DNA from 3 places in the Paenibacillus vortex V453 genome. Region 3 is predicted to be linked to each of the others. Evidence: riboswitches for the same ligand, from Rfam matches in the RefSeq annotation. Region 3 holds a riboswitch; each other region holds the start of a gene.
The links. Region 3 has a riboswitch for thiamine pyrophosphate ahead of PVOR_RS26055 (ECF transporter S component). Riboswitches for the same ligand answer to the same signal wherever they lie in the genome.

Region 1 (4,455 bases), on a different contig from region 3:
TGCGTCGGTCGCGGAAGGTTTTCCGAAGGTTTCGTACCTCCAGCGCAGGCGTTCGAGAGGCTTCCACGGAGGGGGGATTAAGCCCACCCTGGACCGGCGGAGCAACTTGTTGTGTCATATCGCGAAATACCTCCTTCATTAAGGATGATCGTGTATTGGCCCATGACTGCTGGGCATTAGCTTTTCCGGTTCCAACGGATCAGCCGTTTCTCCAGCAGGGTGATAAGCAGAACCATCAGCAGGCTGAGCAGGACGATGACCAGAATCGCAACGAATACCCGATCCGTGCGGTAGCCGGATTTTTGCAGCATCATGTAGTAACCGATTCCCCGGTCGGAGCCGATCCATTCTCCGATGACCGCACCCATGACGGAATAGGTGGCCGCGATCCGAATCCCGGAGAAGATGGAGGGAAGGGCATGAGGCAGCTCCAGCTTGGTAAAGATTTGCCATGATGTAGCCCCCGCCATCTGCATGTAATTCATCATGGTGCGATCGGTTCGGGCGAGCCCGTCCAGAGCCGCAACGGCCACCGGGAAGAAGCAGACCAGGGTAATCACAATAACCTTGGGCAGCATGCCGAAGCCGAACCAGATCATGAGGAGCGGCGCAAGGGCGATAGTCGGTACATTCTGGCTAAGAATCAGAAGCGGATAAAGAGCTGTTTTGAGAAAAGGCACCATATGCAGAGCCAGTGAAATCACAAGTCCGATTGCTGTTCCGATGATAAACCCGATCAAGGTTAGCTGCAGGGTGGCTAATGTATGCTGGAAAAGACCGGCAGCACCGGTAACTGCCTCGGATCCGATCGCCGTTGGCGCAGGCAGAATAAATTTTTCGATATCGAAGATCGATACCGCCGCCTGCCATACCAGCAAAAAGAAGAGGACCGCCACAACAGGCGGCCAGACGGAGCTCCACCAGCTTCTCATGGACGATATTTCTCAGTCAGCTTATCCATGCTGATGCCGCTCGGATGATGTGCAATTTTGACCTGGGATATGATGCTGGGACTTCCCGCATTCACCAGCGCCTCATGCATGCGCTCGACGATCTTTAGCAGCTCGGAGAGTTCTCCTTCCATGGTTGTCTCCAGTGCATGGACCTCGTACTTCACACCCGAATCCTCAATAACCTTGATCGCTTCATCCACATAAGGGATGCTGTCCCGTCCACCCGGCGTCCGGGGTATCACTTGAATGCTCAAGAGGGTGTTCGCCATATATAATCCATCCTTTCGTGCAGCGATATGATTATGAAAGAGAGACAGCCTGCTGTCAGGCCGACTCTCTTCTTAATAGAAAAGACCTTATGGTTGTTCCGGTAAAAAATCATTGGTGAACGCGCGGTCTGCATCAAGCTCTTTCTCCAGCAGTTTGCGCTCAAACATCCAGTCGGCATACCCCGACCATACTTCGGCTTTCTGTTCACCCCAACGAGGCGCGTCATCCTGATAGCGGGGACTCAGCCATTTCTGGCTGGCCAGAACCAGCTCGGCATCCAGATCAGGCACGGCCTTCGAGAGCAGCGCTGCTGCATCCTCAGGATGCTCAATAGCATGGTTGTATCCTTTGGAAGTAGCCCGCATGAAGGCTTTGACAAGCTCAGGGTCCTCTTGGATCAGCTTCTCGTTGGTCACGATGACCGGCGTATAATAATCGAGCTGGTCAGAGTAGTCCTTCACATAGATCATATCAAGCGGCTCATTGCGGAGCTCGGCTTCGATGCCCGTCCAGGCGTAGAATATCCAGGCGAAATCAATGTCGCGTTTGACGGCAGTAAAATAATCGGCATCGCCCATGTTGACCATATTGACTTTGCTGACATCGGCACCGTCGATCTCCATGATGGATTTCATGACAGCTTCCTCAACGGGGGAGCCCCAGCCGCCATAGGATTTACCTTCGAAATCTCCAGCCTTCACGATCCCTTTGTCCTTGGGAGCGGCAAAGCCGGATGTATTATGCTGAATGATCGCCGCAATGGAGACGAGCGGCAAGCCTTGCGTTCTGGCGAGGGTTACCCCTTCCTGATAGCTTATGCCGAACGGCACGTTACCGGATGCGACCAGCGTATCCGTTCCACCGGCTCCCGGCTGGACGATCTGGACGTTGAGCCCTTCCTCCTCATAATATCCGAGCTCCTTCGCTGCATACAGACCCGTGTGATTGGTATTGGCGGACCAATCGAGCATCAGCTGCACGTCACGGAGTTTCCCAGGACTCTTGGCGTCTTCTCCTTCAGCGCCTGTGTTCTTGTTCTGTCCGCCTGTACCGCATCCGGCCGCAACCATCAGCAGGACACAAGCGAGAAGCAGGGGGACCCATCTTCCCTTCTTCATCGTGTCTTCTCTCCTTATGAGTTCTATTTCTATTACCTCGCAACTCCACAAAAAAAGCGCCCCGATAATCTCAGGACGCATGACGGCGTAAGTGTATAGTACGGCAAATATGGCTGCCGCAAACATTGGCTTCCTACGCTGGCATTACCCAGATCAGGTGTAAGGGTCAGTATCAAAGCGGATACACTCTCAGCCGGCTAAATTCCAGCTCCCCCGATATTTATGAAGTTTCGATCAGTACATCCGTTATTATAGTCCTAACACCAAGACCTGTCTAGTTTTCGAAAAAGGTCATGAACAGGACAGGCCTTATGTAGGGAACCGCGTTTAGGCAGCCCAAGAGTTCAGCATATGAACATTTTAAGAGATGAAATGTTGGATACCGTGCTGCGTGCGGGTTAACGCTGGAAGAACTCGATCCATTCCCCTTCGGGACCATGCACGAAGAAATAACGATAGCCGTTCGGGAGAGTGACGATTTCCTCGTCCAGATGAGGAACTTCAAGTCCTTGGACGCGTGCATACTCTTCTTCAATATCATCCGTACTGACTGCAAAATGGTGCACCGTTCCTTCCGAAGGCAGCGAGTCGCTGTAACCCTGGATAAGTTCGACTTCCGTTTCGTCACTTCCATTAAATCCGAGGAACGCGAGTTGAATGACCCCATTGGTATGAGTCAGGCGATTCTTTAGTTCAAGGCCGACTACCGACGTGTAAAACGCTATCGTGGCTTCCAGGTTTCGGACTACAATACCAACATGATCCAATCGTTTCTGTGACACTGCCATACACCCTTTCCGGTTCGTATAAGATATGAAGAATAATATCATATGATTCCTATACGTCAAGTAGGTGATTGATATAGTAACTTTTCAGGTTTTCACGTGTTTAATTGAGTGTAGTCCTTGCATTTGAAGTACACCCGTCCAGTAGAAAAACTTCATTATATAGATCTTCTAGCGATGTGCCGGATAGATGATTTTTCTTTGATTTCCTCGTCTTTACTTTTGGATGGGTAAAAAGTATCATGAGGAATAGAGAGCTTAATTCAAAAGACCTAAATCATCCATCGTGTACAAGCTTACCTTTTTGCCAAGGGGGAGTGCTTATGAGTCCAACTCCAGCAGATCATCTGTGGATTCGACTCGCCATTATATATGCATTTATTCAGATAATGACTGTTCTGTGGATGCCTGATGCTTTATCGCTTCAGCGTGTGCTAGTCATTATTGCTCCTATGGCCGCCTCCGTGTATTTAATTCGGGTCAGCCGGCGTTATAAGGCACATCTTCGCAGGTTTTGGTTTATGGTAAGTATCGGACTGATGGCCGATGCAGCGGCCCGGATCGTCTCCTCCTTTTTTTTCGGGTTCGGGAAAGAGAGCGCTTTCCAGATATCCAGCTATTTCTGGGGATTGGAAGTGATCCTGTTCGCCAGCTGCCTCATCTATTTGTTCCGGCATGTTCAAGGCCCGCTTAGGGGGCTGCGGTTTATGCTGGATATCGTCATCGTTGGCGTAACGTTCATGACGGTGGGCTGGGAGTATTTAATCAAGCCCGAACTTCAGGACAGTACGTATTCGGGGGGGACGGGAAGCGTATGGGTGGATATGCTGTTTCCGCTGTGCGGAATGGTACTTATTTTCTTTACCGTGGTGTTGTATTTTAATACCAGGCAATTAGGGAAATGGGCGGTCATTTCATTAAGTCTTGGCGGAAGCGCTTATATTATGGGTGATGCTCTGCACTTTTATCTCGTCCATTTCGTGAATCTCGAAGTTCGTGCATATCTTGATCCTTTACATACGTTATCTGTGTTTTTCATTGCTTCTGCAGGTGCACAGCCCGCTCCCGATACCGGAAATCAAACGGTGAAAGAGAGGGAACCGCGTCCTGTAGGAACCTTGATTGTCAGATATTTGCTTCCATATGGCGTGCTGGGCGGAATGTTTGCCCTCATGGCGCAGCGGTTCGGTGGCTGGAACGGTCTGTTTACCGGTCTATCCCTGTGCGTCATTCTGATTCTGTTCCGCCAGATCCTGATCCAGTATGAGAATGACCGCTTGTTACATCGACTGCATGAAAGTCTGAGGCAGAGCGAATCGCTTGCTCACC
Region 2 (4,455 bases), on a different contig from region 3:
GCGGCATATTTCATATATTCTCCGGCTGGCGCTCCCAGCACATATTGATTCAGCAGCGGCAAACGTTCATCCTCAGTAAAACGAATCTGCTGATCGGCGCTTCCTCCTGTGCTGGTGAACCCCGGACTAATAAACACATCAAACCGATGAGCTAGCTCTGTTGCTCTAGGCACAATCACATACTTCTCGATCATCTCCCATTTCCGGTTGCTGCTGCTTTCTTCATGAATAAGGTCAATGACTTTGGCTATCCCCTCAGCTTGGCCTTGTTCAATCTGCTTCTCCGCAATCAGCAGCCCTATTCGAGGGGTGAGCATAGATACCATCATAACAAAGAGGATTAAACCCGAAACCCCAAACACCAGGTGTTTAATCTTGACCCGAATTTTCAAGTCTGGCCACCATCCTCTCGTACTGATCCTTCCAGTAATAATTCCCCCCGGCTTCAAGCAGTTCATTGCTCACCTGCAAGGGCACGGAAACAGCAGGTTTCACAATTGCTTCCCTCCATAACAAACCTCCGAGCAGCAGAACGGCCGCTGCTGCGCCAAAATAACCAATTGCGGCAGCAGAAATTTCTACTTCCTTATTCCACAAGGAAGACAAACGTTCGCGGCTGGATTTTGGAAATGTGCGAGAAATCACCTTCTCTGCGCCTAGGAATCGAATTTCCTCCAGCTCCTGCTTTAGTTGTTCGGCCATTTCCTGTTCTTCGCTACGCATCGCTCTCCCCCTTCTCGACAACAATCTGCCGGAGTTTATGCCGCCCTCTCATTAAACGTGCCTTAACCGTGTTTATATTCAGCTGCAATTGCGCTGCAATTTCTTGAACACCCAACTCATTATAATAATAGAGCGTCATCACTTCTCGGTATGTATAGGGCAGCTGCTGCACTGATTTGATCATTTCAGCCTCACGCCAATGGACGCCCAGCATTTCATCCACGGCAGGTACACTTTCGTTTACATGCTGGTCCATCCTCGGCATGGGAAAAATATGACGCCAATCCCATTTTCGCTGCCGCATCCGGCATCGATTCACTGCAATTCGGGTCAACCAGCTACGAAGTTTGTCGCCGTCACGAAGCTGAGCGATATTCTCGAACGCCTGGATAAAGGTATCTTGAACGGCCTCTTCAGCCGCTTGACGGTCACGCAGCAGCAATACCGCCGTGCGAAGCAGATAATCTCCATACTGTTCCATCAATTCCCGGAGAGCCGCCTCTTCTTTTTGTTTTAAACGCTGTATGACATCCAGGCCATCTCCCCCCCTCTATAACTATGATGCGTCTGGTCTTTCATCGGTTGCATCAATTTGGATCAATGTCGAAAAAAAAATCGAATGATTGAAAATCTTCCGGCAAAACGATACAATAACACAAGCAAGAAACCTTTGTCTTCCTGAACTGGCAATAGTTCCGGAACCAACTGCATATCATGTTGGCTGTACTAGGGGTGCCATGTGCTGAGAGACGGCGTGCTGCCGTTAACCCTTATCACCCGATCTAGGTCATACTAGCGTGGGGAAGTGTAGCATTTATGTTTATACTTTTTCACGTAGGCATAACTGCACTTTCTTCACGGGGTGCGGTTTTTTTGCGTGGATTTATATCATAGGGGAGGATAACAACAATGAGTGAGCTAACATGTGGAACCAGTCGCATCGTCGGATGCCGATTCTCGGTGTTTCCGATGACTGACCGATTTGTGGAAGTCATTATGGACGCGCTGAAATCCGTCAACACGGGGAAGGTATGGATTCAGACGGATGATGTGAGCACCTGTATTCGTGGACGGGCGGAGCATGTATTTGATGTAACGAGGGCGATTTTTGCTTATGCGGCAGCAAGCGGTGTGCACACCATCTTTAACGGAACTTATTCTATTGGCTGCCCTGGTGATACGGAAGCCGATGTATATATGTCAGAGGATTCGGAGCGTTTGAATCGCGAGATTGGGAAGAATGCCGATATAGATACAGCCAGCCAATTTGCCCTTTATCCACTGGGTACAGACCATTACATGGATGTTATCTATAAAGAGGTGCATCGGGCTAAGGAAAAAGGAACGTTCGCCGGAAGCGTTCACTATGCCAGCCGGTTGGACGGCTCCATCTCCAAGGTGTTTGAATCCCTCGAAGATGCGTTTTTGCATGCGATCCAATCGGACAGCAGTCACCTTGTCATGACCGCAGTCGTGTCTGCACACAGTCCATCAGCCAAGCCAAGACCGTGATCACTTCTATATAACAGGCAAAAGCCCGGCGCATGCCGGGCTTTTGCGATTTGCTCCAAGAGCTTGACGAATTAAACCCAAGCACTCGAGATAATTACGAGCAGGATGAAGAGAACCAAAATAATACCTACTGAATTACCCCATCCACCACCATATACTCCGCTCATGAAGATCCCTCCTGGATTTAAAGAATGACGTGACCGAATCACATGATTATTGTATTGGTCGTGGAAGGCGAACGTCACGGCTAATGTACCTCTCTTATTGCTCACCCGTCAAAATCTATTCCTCATAACCCACAAGAAGCATGCCCCCGAACGGGTTCAGCACTTGCTCTGTGAATGCCAGAAGGAGGGAGGGATCGTCCTGTCGATACATCGCTGAAAGCGAAACCTCCAATTGATCTCCCAATGCCGTGCTGAATCGGTGGAACAGCCGAAACAGCATCTTGCCTTCCCCTGTCCATTCCCCATTCACTCTAAGTACAAATTCGCAAAGTACCGTCATGATCTTTTGCACCGTAAACCATTTCTCGCCATCCCGCTTAGGATTCTTCAAATCCTGCACATATTCCGTAATCATGTAACGGTATTCATCAATATCGGTTTGCATCCATGGCATCGGTCCGTAATTCAAATCATGCTGGGCCTCTGCGCGGACTGCTTCTCCTTCCGGCAACGAGCGCAGCACCTTACCCTCCGCTGTGATCCGCTGCAATGTCGGATTGGCTGCCATCACGCCCTCGTCGAAGTATTCACGATAGGATGACAAAGACAATATAAACAATTCCACAATCCATCCATCCGCTTCCAGGGTCTTTCTCCGCATCTCATCTCCGTCCCGCTCAAGGATGACGATGTCCAAATCAGATTGCTCGTTATGTTCTCCTCTGCTTGCGCTGCCGCCAAGCACAGCTAGCAAACAGTCGGGATAATGACGGTGGATAACACGCTCTGCTGCCTCCATCGGTTCCTTCTTCATGGCTATTTCCCCCAGTAGTTCTCATAGCTCCCGAAAAAAAGGGCTCAAAATATTTAATTCAGCAAAAACCCCAAACGTACCTTAATCATATGGTAAATAAACGATTACCCTCATGTTGACTACAAGGAAGAAGGGAAGATGAAATGAACTACATTCAAATGCTATCCAGATTAGGTATGGGCAGTGCGCATCCGGGCGGATTCGAGGCTACCTTAAGAATGCTGAAGAATTATCCGATTGAGCCAAACAGTCGTATTCTGGAGGTTGGCTGCGGAACAGGCAGGACAGCATGCCATCTTTCGGAGATGGGCTATCAAGTCACGGCCATAGATCTCAATGAGAATATGATTAAAAAAGCACGCACCAGAGCCGAAGCCATGAAAATGGACGTGCAATTTTTGCAGGCTGATGTGTGCGAGCTGCCTTTTGAAGACAACCAGTTTGATCTGATTATGGCCGAATCAGTCACCGTATTCACGAATACGTCGAGATCACTCCCTGAATATTATCGCGTTCTGGATCAAGGAGGCGTTCTGCTGGACAGAGAATTGCTGCTGAATAAGCCAATGCCTGAGCCAAAGCTCAAGGAGCTGCTGGAATTCTTCGGGATTCCGAATCTGATGCTGCGGGAAGAATGGGCACAATCCTTGCTGGCTTGCGGTTTTAAGCAGGAGGAAATTCTGGAGTATAACCACTTCAACGAACAATTGAAGGAAGAGCAAACACGTCATCTGGATACATTTGAGCAGCGCGATAAAGGACTTCTGTTTGATGTAACGTTATGGGAAACGTTATTCAAGCATGACCGGATGATCCTGGATAACACCGATTATCTCGCTTCCGCCTTATTCCGTGCCGTAAAATAATATTGCTGCGTATCTATGCAACGAGAGGGGATTTGTCTGTTGGCTAGTTAGCTGCGCTTCCCCTCCCCTTCCAAAACATCAGTTCTTTCGACCCATTTCAACACTTTTTGTCAATTCGTTATATCTAGTTCAGCCCGGCGATGCTATAATCATGGTAAATATATCCTATGTTGTCGAGGAGGACTCATTCTTATGGCATGGTTCAACAGACTCCCAATCTCACAAAAAATTACTGCAGCCTGTTATCTTATTGCCGCTTTATTTGCGGTTCCAATGCTGCTTGCGTTTATTCTAATGGGCAAAGCAATCATTGGCGTGGTACTTGTCTTGGCTTTAATTGGACTTACCCTTCCTCTTTCTCGCGTTATTGAGA
Region 3 (4,455 bases):
CTCATGAGCAGCATCAGCGGCGTGGTCGGCTTCCCGGGTTATGGACCGTATGCTTCCTCCAAATTTGCGATTGAAGGATTCGGGGAGAGCCTGTCGCTGGAGCTTATGCCCTTCGGCATGCACGTTGTGCTGGTTCAGCCAGGTGCTTATGGCACACCGATCTGGAATAAGAGCTTTGGTGAATTAGAGGTGAAGGAAGGGTCACCCTACAGCGACATGCTGAAGGGTGTGCTGGACTATTCCGAGCGGACAGCCAGGGGAAGCGGAAATCCGCTGGAGGTGGCGAAGCTCGTGGCAAGGATTGCCTCCATGTCCAAACCGAGATTCCGATATAAGCTGCCCCAAGGCACGCGTATAACCGCATGGATTAAGGGATTGCTGCCGGACCGGTGGTTTCAGCAGATGATTTATCGGATGCTGGGCAGACGTTAATCATTCATGCTGCTAATGATCGAATGCCTTAACTTGTCATGTGCGCTGGGGCGGCAGGAATTACCCTTTTTTGGCCGTGGAGGGGTGCAGCAAACCGAGTAATTCTCCCATTTTTACTTTGGAGCCGGGCTCCAGGTCGCCGCGAGGGCTAAACGTGCCGTTCTCCGTCAAAAGCACAACGGTAGAGCCGAATTCAAAATACGCGAGTTCATCGCCGATCTGCCATTTCTTAACGCTCTCATCGGCGTAACGGATGCTGCTCACGTTCATTGCGCCCACCTTCACCACGGCAACTTCTCCGAATTCATGGGCAATGTAGGTAATGAGACGCTCATTGCGGCTCAGCACAGTTCGGATATGGGTCATCGCAAAGTCATTCACGGGGTAAACCTTCCCCTTCAGATGCTCGCTTTCCGCCTGAACACCGGTTACGGGTGAATGGATGCGGTGATAATCTGTTGGGCTTAAATACAATACGAATGCATAACCGTTTATATAGTTTTCCATTCTCGGGGATTTCGCGAGCAGCTCGCTCAGGGTGTAATCCTGTCCCTTGACACTCAGAATGGTGCCGGCATGAATGGCGCACATTGCTGAAATAGTGGCATCGACAGGGCTTACCATGGCATCGACGGTGTCATCGATGGCACGCAGGCCTATTTTTAACCGGCGGGAAAAGAACTCGTTCAATGAGCGGTATTCGTGGATCTCTTTCTCCGCTTCATGAGCCGGAATTTGATAGATTCGTATAAATGCAGGTATTAGATGACGGCTCAGCCGGCTGTGGGAACAATGCCCCATCATTCGGGACAACCATTTTCGGGAGGAGAGCTCAGTCATCAGACGCAGCAATTGTTTAGCCATGTCATTCTCCTTTGTGCATAGGTGTAAGCAATATAACGATGGTGGAAAAGCCAATCACTCTGATATTGACATAGAATGAGATGGAAATCAATAAATAGCCATATTTGAAAAAAGGTTCTTGCAAATTCTGGAGCGGACCTGTATTTTAAAATTAACATAAAACCGAATAGGGAATACGGGGGCTTGAGTGAATCAGGCTGAGATTGCAGCTATTATCCGCTGTTGACCGTTAATCTGAACTGGGTAATGCCAGCGTAGAGAATATCCGACCCTGCCTACATAGGGCCTATTTTTCCGTCTGCGCGTTTTTCCAGACGGTTTTTTGTTGTGTTTACACAAAAATAGCGGTGGAGAGGGGTACAGGTTGTTATGGGAACATCAATGCAAGAGAAGTTGGGGGTTCAGCCCAGAAGAGGGCTGCGGTTAAGCGATATTTTGGTGACGGTGCTGGTATCGCTTGTGTTTGGCGTGATTTATCACTTCTGGGGGTCGGTCTATAATCTTTTTAAACCGTTGTTTTTTGAAGCGGATGAGCTGCTCTACGGCATGTGGTTTGCGGCAGCTACGCTGGCTTATTTGTTAATTCGCAAGCCGGGCGTGGCCATCATCGCGGAAGTGGCTGCGGCCCACGTGGAGGTGCTGTTTGGCAGCGGCTGGGGATTGACTCTATTGTTATATGGCTTGATTCAAGGACTGGGGGCGGAGTTGGTATTCGCGGCGCTCCGCTATCGGAGTACCTCAGCGTGGACCTTGGTGATTGCCGGGGCCGGAGCGGCCATCGGTTCGATGATAATGGACTTCTATTACAGCTATACGGACGATCTGCAGACATGGATGTTCCTGGCCAAATATGGTATGCGGGTAATCAGCGGTGCAGTTATTGCAGGTCTGTTAATGCTGCTCTTGGCCAAGGCGCTGGATCGTACAGGCGTAACGTCACTGCTGCGTCCCGCGTCGAAGAAGGATTACGAAGCGCTGGATGATGCGCGCCATGTCTAATGCCACGGTAAGCCTATTTCCGGCTCAGTCCGCTGAGGTTCAACAGGAGCAGGCTGTGCAGGTGGAGGGACTGCGCTTGAAGTATCCCGGGGAAGAGAGGCTGATGTTCAAAGATCTCTCGTTCTCGGCAGCCCGTGGGGAAAAGGTGCTGCTGCTTGGTCCGAGCGGATGCGGCAAATCCACGCTGCTCCAGGTGCTTAGCGGAATGATTCCCCGCGCTACGGAAGTGCCAATGAAGTGTGAGGCACAGATTGTCCCGCGCTCCTGGGGATACGTATTTCAAGACCCGGATACGCAGTTTTGCATGCCGTATGTGGATGAGGAGCTGGCCTTTGTACTAGGAGAATCTGAGTATTCCCCGAGACGAGATGAAGGAACGGATGCAAGCGGCGCTGCATGAGGTGGGGCTGAATTTGGAGGAGCTTCATCTGCCGATCGGCCATCTGTCGCAAGGGATGAAGCAGAGGCTGGCGCTGGCTTCCGCCCTGCTGCTGGAGCCGGAGGTGCTGTTCCTTGACGAGCCGTCCGCACTGCTTGACCCGGAAGGACGGGAGCAGATCTGGGATGCGGTGAAATCCGTATCGGAAGGACGTACACTGATCATCGTCGAGCACCGGATCGAAGAGATGGCGAAATACGTGGATCGTGTCGTTCTGTTCAGTCCGGATGGCGTTATTCTGGGCGATGGACCGCCGGCGGCAGTATTTGCTAAGTATGAGTGCGAGCTTAAATCCTATGGAATCTGGTATCCCGGCGTGTGGGAAGATTATGCTCAGACCCGGGCCGGCCGGGAATTGTTTGCTCCGGTTGATGCCTATGGCGAAGATCTGGGGAATCTCCTGCACGAGGCTGCCCTGCCTTACCCTTTAGATGGGGAGCCTGTGATCCGTTTAGAGGATTTCAAGGGACTGAGATGGGATAAACCTGTGATTTCTCTCCCTTCGGCAGAAGTTTATCGGGCAGAATTTATTGCGGTGGTAGGGCCGAACGGAGCGGGGAAAAGCTCGTTTCTTCTCAGTCTGATGGGACTGCTGCGCGCGCAAGGGACCTACGTGCTCTGCGGGGAAGAGGTTGTGCAAGGCAAGGCGAGAAAGGTGCGGAAGAAGAGAGAGCAGCAGCTCCGTCAAATCGGATTCGTGTTTCAGAATCCGGAGCTTCAGTTTCTGACGGAGCGTATTGGCGACGAGGTTGTTTACTCCTTGCTGGTGGATAACATGCCTGCGGAGGAAGCGAAGGCCCAAGCCGATCGCTGTCTCGAACGCTTCGGACTAAGCGGAATGGAGAACAGGCATCCCTATCAGCTGTCAACCGGTCAGAAGCGGCGCTTAAGCGTTGCCACTGCGATGGCCAGACAGCCGGAAGTTCTGCTCCTGGATGAGCCGACCTTCGGTCAGGACGCGCGGAATACGTTTGCGATTCTGGAGATGTGCGAGCGGCTGCGCCGCACGGGAACCGCCATTCTCATGGTGACCCATGAGATGGAGATTGCGCAGCGGGTCGCCACGCATATATGGGAAATTCGGGAAGGTCAGCTGACCTCGAGCATGGCTTCACCCCGATTGTGTACCGGTGCGGAATCCCGGCAGGAGGATGATGGATTGAACCGGGCCGGAGAATCCTACGATCCCTCCTCCGCAAGCGCAGCTCACCTCACGGGGGTGAATTCATGAATATATGGAACCCTGTACGGATCACCTGGCTGCACCGGGCCAATCCGGTGGTGAAGCTCGGCCTTATTTTTGCCCTCTTTTTCATGACGGTGCTGACCCATGATCTGGATTTCATGATGTATCAGGCACTGGTATTTATGGTCTGTCTGGTGGTGCTGAGTGGGGTTAAACCGTGGAAGATGCTGCTCTTCTTCATTCCGTTTCTGCTTGCCTTTATATCTTCGTCCTCTTCCATGATGCTGTTCGGCAAAGGGGAGACTCTCTGGTGGGAGTGGGGGTTGTTCCGGGTATCGGAAGAAAGCTTCTACCGGGGACTGCATCTGGGGTTTAAGGGGATTGCTTTTGCCTCGGAGGGACTGCTCCTTGTAACGACAACGTCCTCCGTGGATTTATTCTACAGCCTGATGCAGAAGCTGAGGCTTGCGCCCAAGTATGCGTACAGCTTCATGGCTTCGATACGGCTTCTGCCCATGGTGTGGGAGGAGTTTGT

Region 1: it holds a riboswitch for thiamine pyrophosphate, as region 3 does, so the genes downstream of both, PVOR_RS04780 (ABC transporter substrate-binding protein) here and PVOR_RS26055 (ECF transporter S component) in region 3, are expected to answer to the same signal.
Region 2: it holds a riboswitch for thiamine pyrophosphate, as region 3 does, so the genes downstream of both, PVOR_RS20860 (YkoF family thiamine/hydroxymethylpyrimidine-binding protein) here and PVOR_RS26055 (ECF transporter S component) in region 3, are expected to answer to the same signal.

What each region holds. Positions count from the first base shown of each region.
Region 1 is NZ_ADHJ01000009.1:179,481-183,935, forward strand. It holds gene PVOR_RS04765 (ABC transporter ATP-binding protein) at 1-118, opposite strand, end outside; gene PVOR_RS04770 (ABC transporter permease) at 177-932, opposite strand; gene PVOR_RS04775 (thiamine-binding protein) at 929-1,222, opposite strand; gene PVOR_RS04780 (ABC transporter substrate-binding protein) at 1,310-2,341, opposite strand; TPP riboswitch at 2,455-2,566, opposite strand; gene PVOR_RS04785 (VOC family protein) at 2,740-3,129, opposite strand; gene PVOR_RS04790 (GGDEF domain-containing protein) at 3,450-4,455, shown strand, end outside.
Region 2 is NZ_ADHJ01000037.1:648,062-652,516, forward strand. It holds gene PVOR_RS20845 (carboxypeptidase-like regulatory domain-containing protein) at 1-392, opposite strand, end outside; gene PVOR_RS20850 (hypothetical protein) at 370-723, opposite strand; gene PVOR_RS20855 (RNA polymerase sigma factor) at 716-1,258, opposite strand; TPP riboswitch at 1,442-1,544, shown strand; gene PVOR_RS20860 (YkoF family thiamine/hydroxymethylpyrimidine-binding protein) at 1,633-2,235, shown strand; gene PVOR_RS29810 (YjcZ family sporulation protein) at 2,307-2,402, opposite strand; gene PVOR_RS20865 (nucleotidyltransferase domain-containing protein) at 2,518-3,216, opposite strand; gene PVOR_RS20870 (class I SAM-dependent methyltransferase) at 3,360-4,082, shown strand; partial or broken gene PVOR_RS20875 (methyl-accepting chemotaxis protein) at 4,275-4,455, shown strand, end outside.
Region 3 is NZ_ADHJ01000049.1:102,587-107,041, reverse strand. It holds gene PVOR_RS26065 (SDR family oxidoreductase) at 1-432, shown strand, start outside; gene asd (archaetidylserine decarboxylase) at 493-1,296, opposite strand; TPP riboswitch at 1,462-1,574, shown strand; gene PVOR_RS26055 (ECF transporter S component) at 1,666-2,295, shown strand; gene PVOR_RS32910 (ATP-binding cassette domain-containing protein) at 2,288-2,695, shown strand; gene PVOR_RS26050 (ATP-binding cassette domain-containing protein) at 2,664-3,965, shown strand; gene PVOR_RS26045 (energy-coupling factor transporter transmembrane component T family protein) at 3,962-4,455, shown strand, end outside.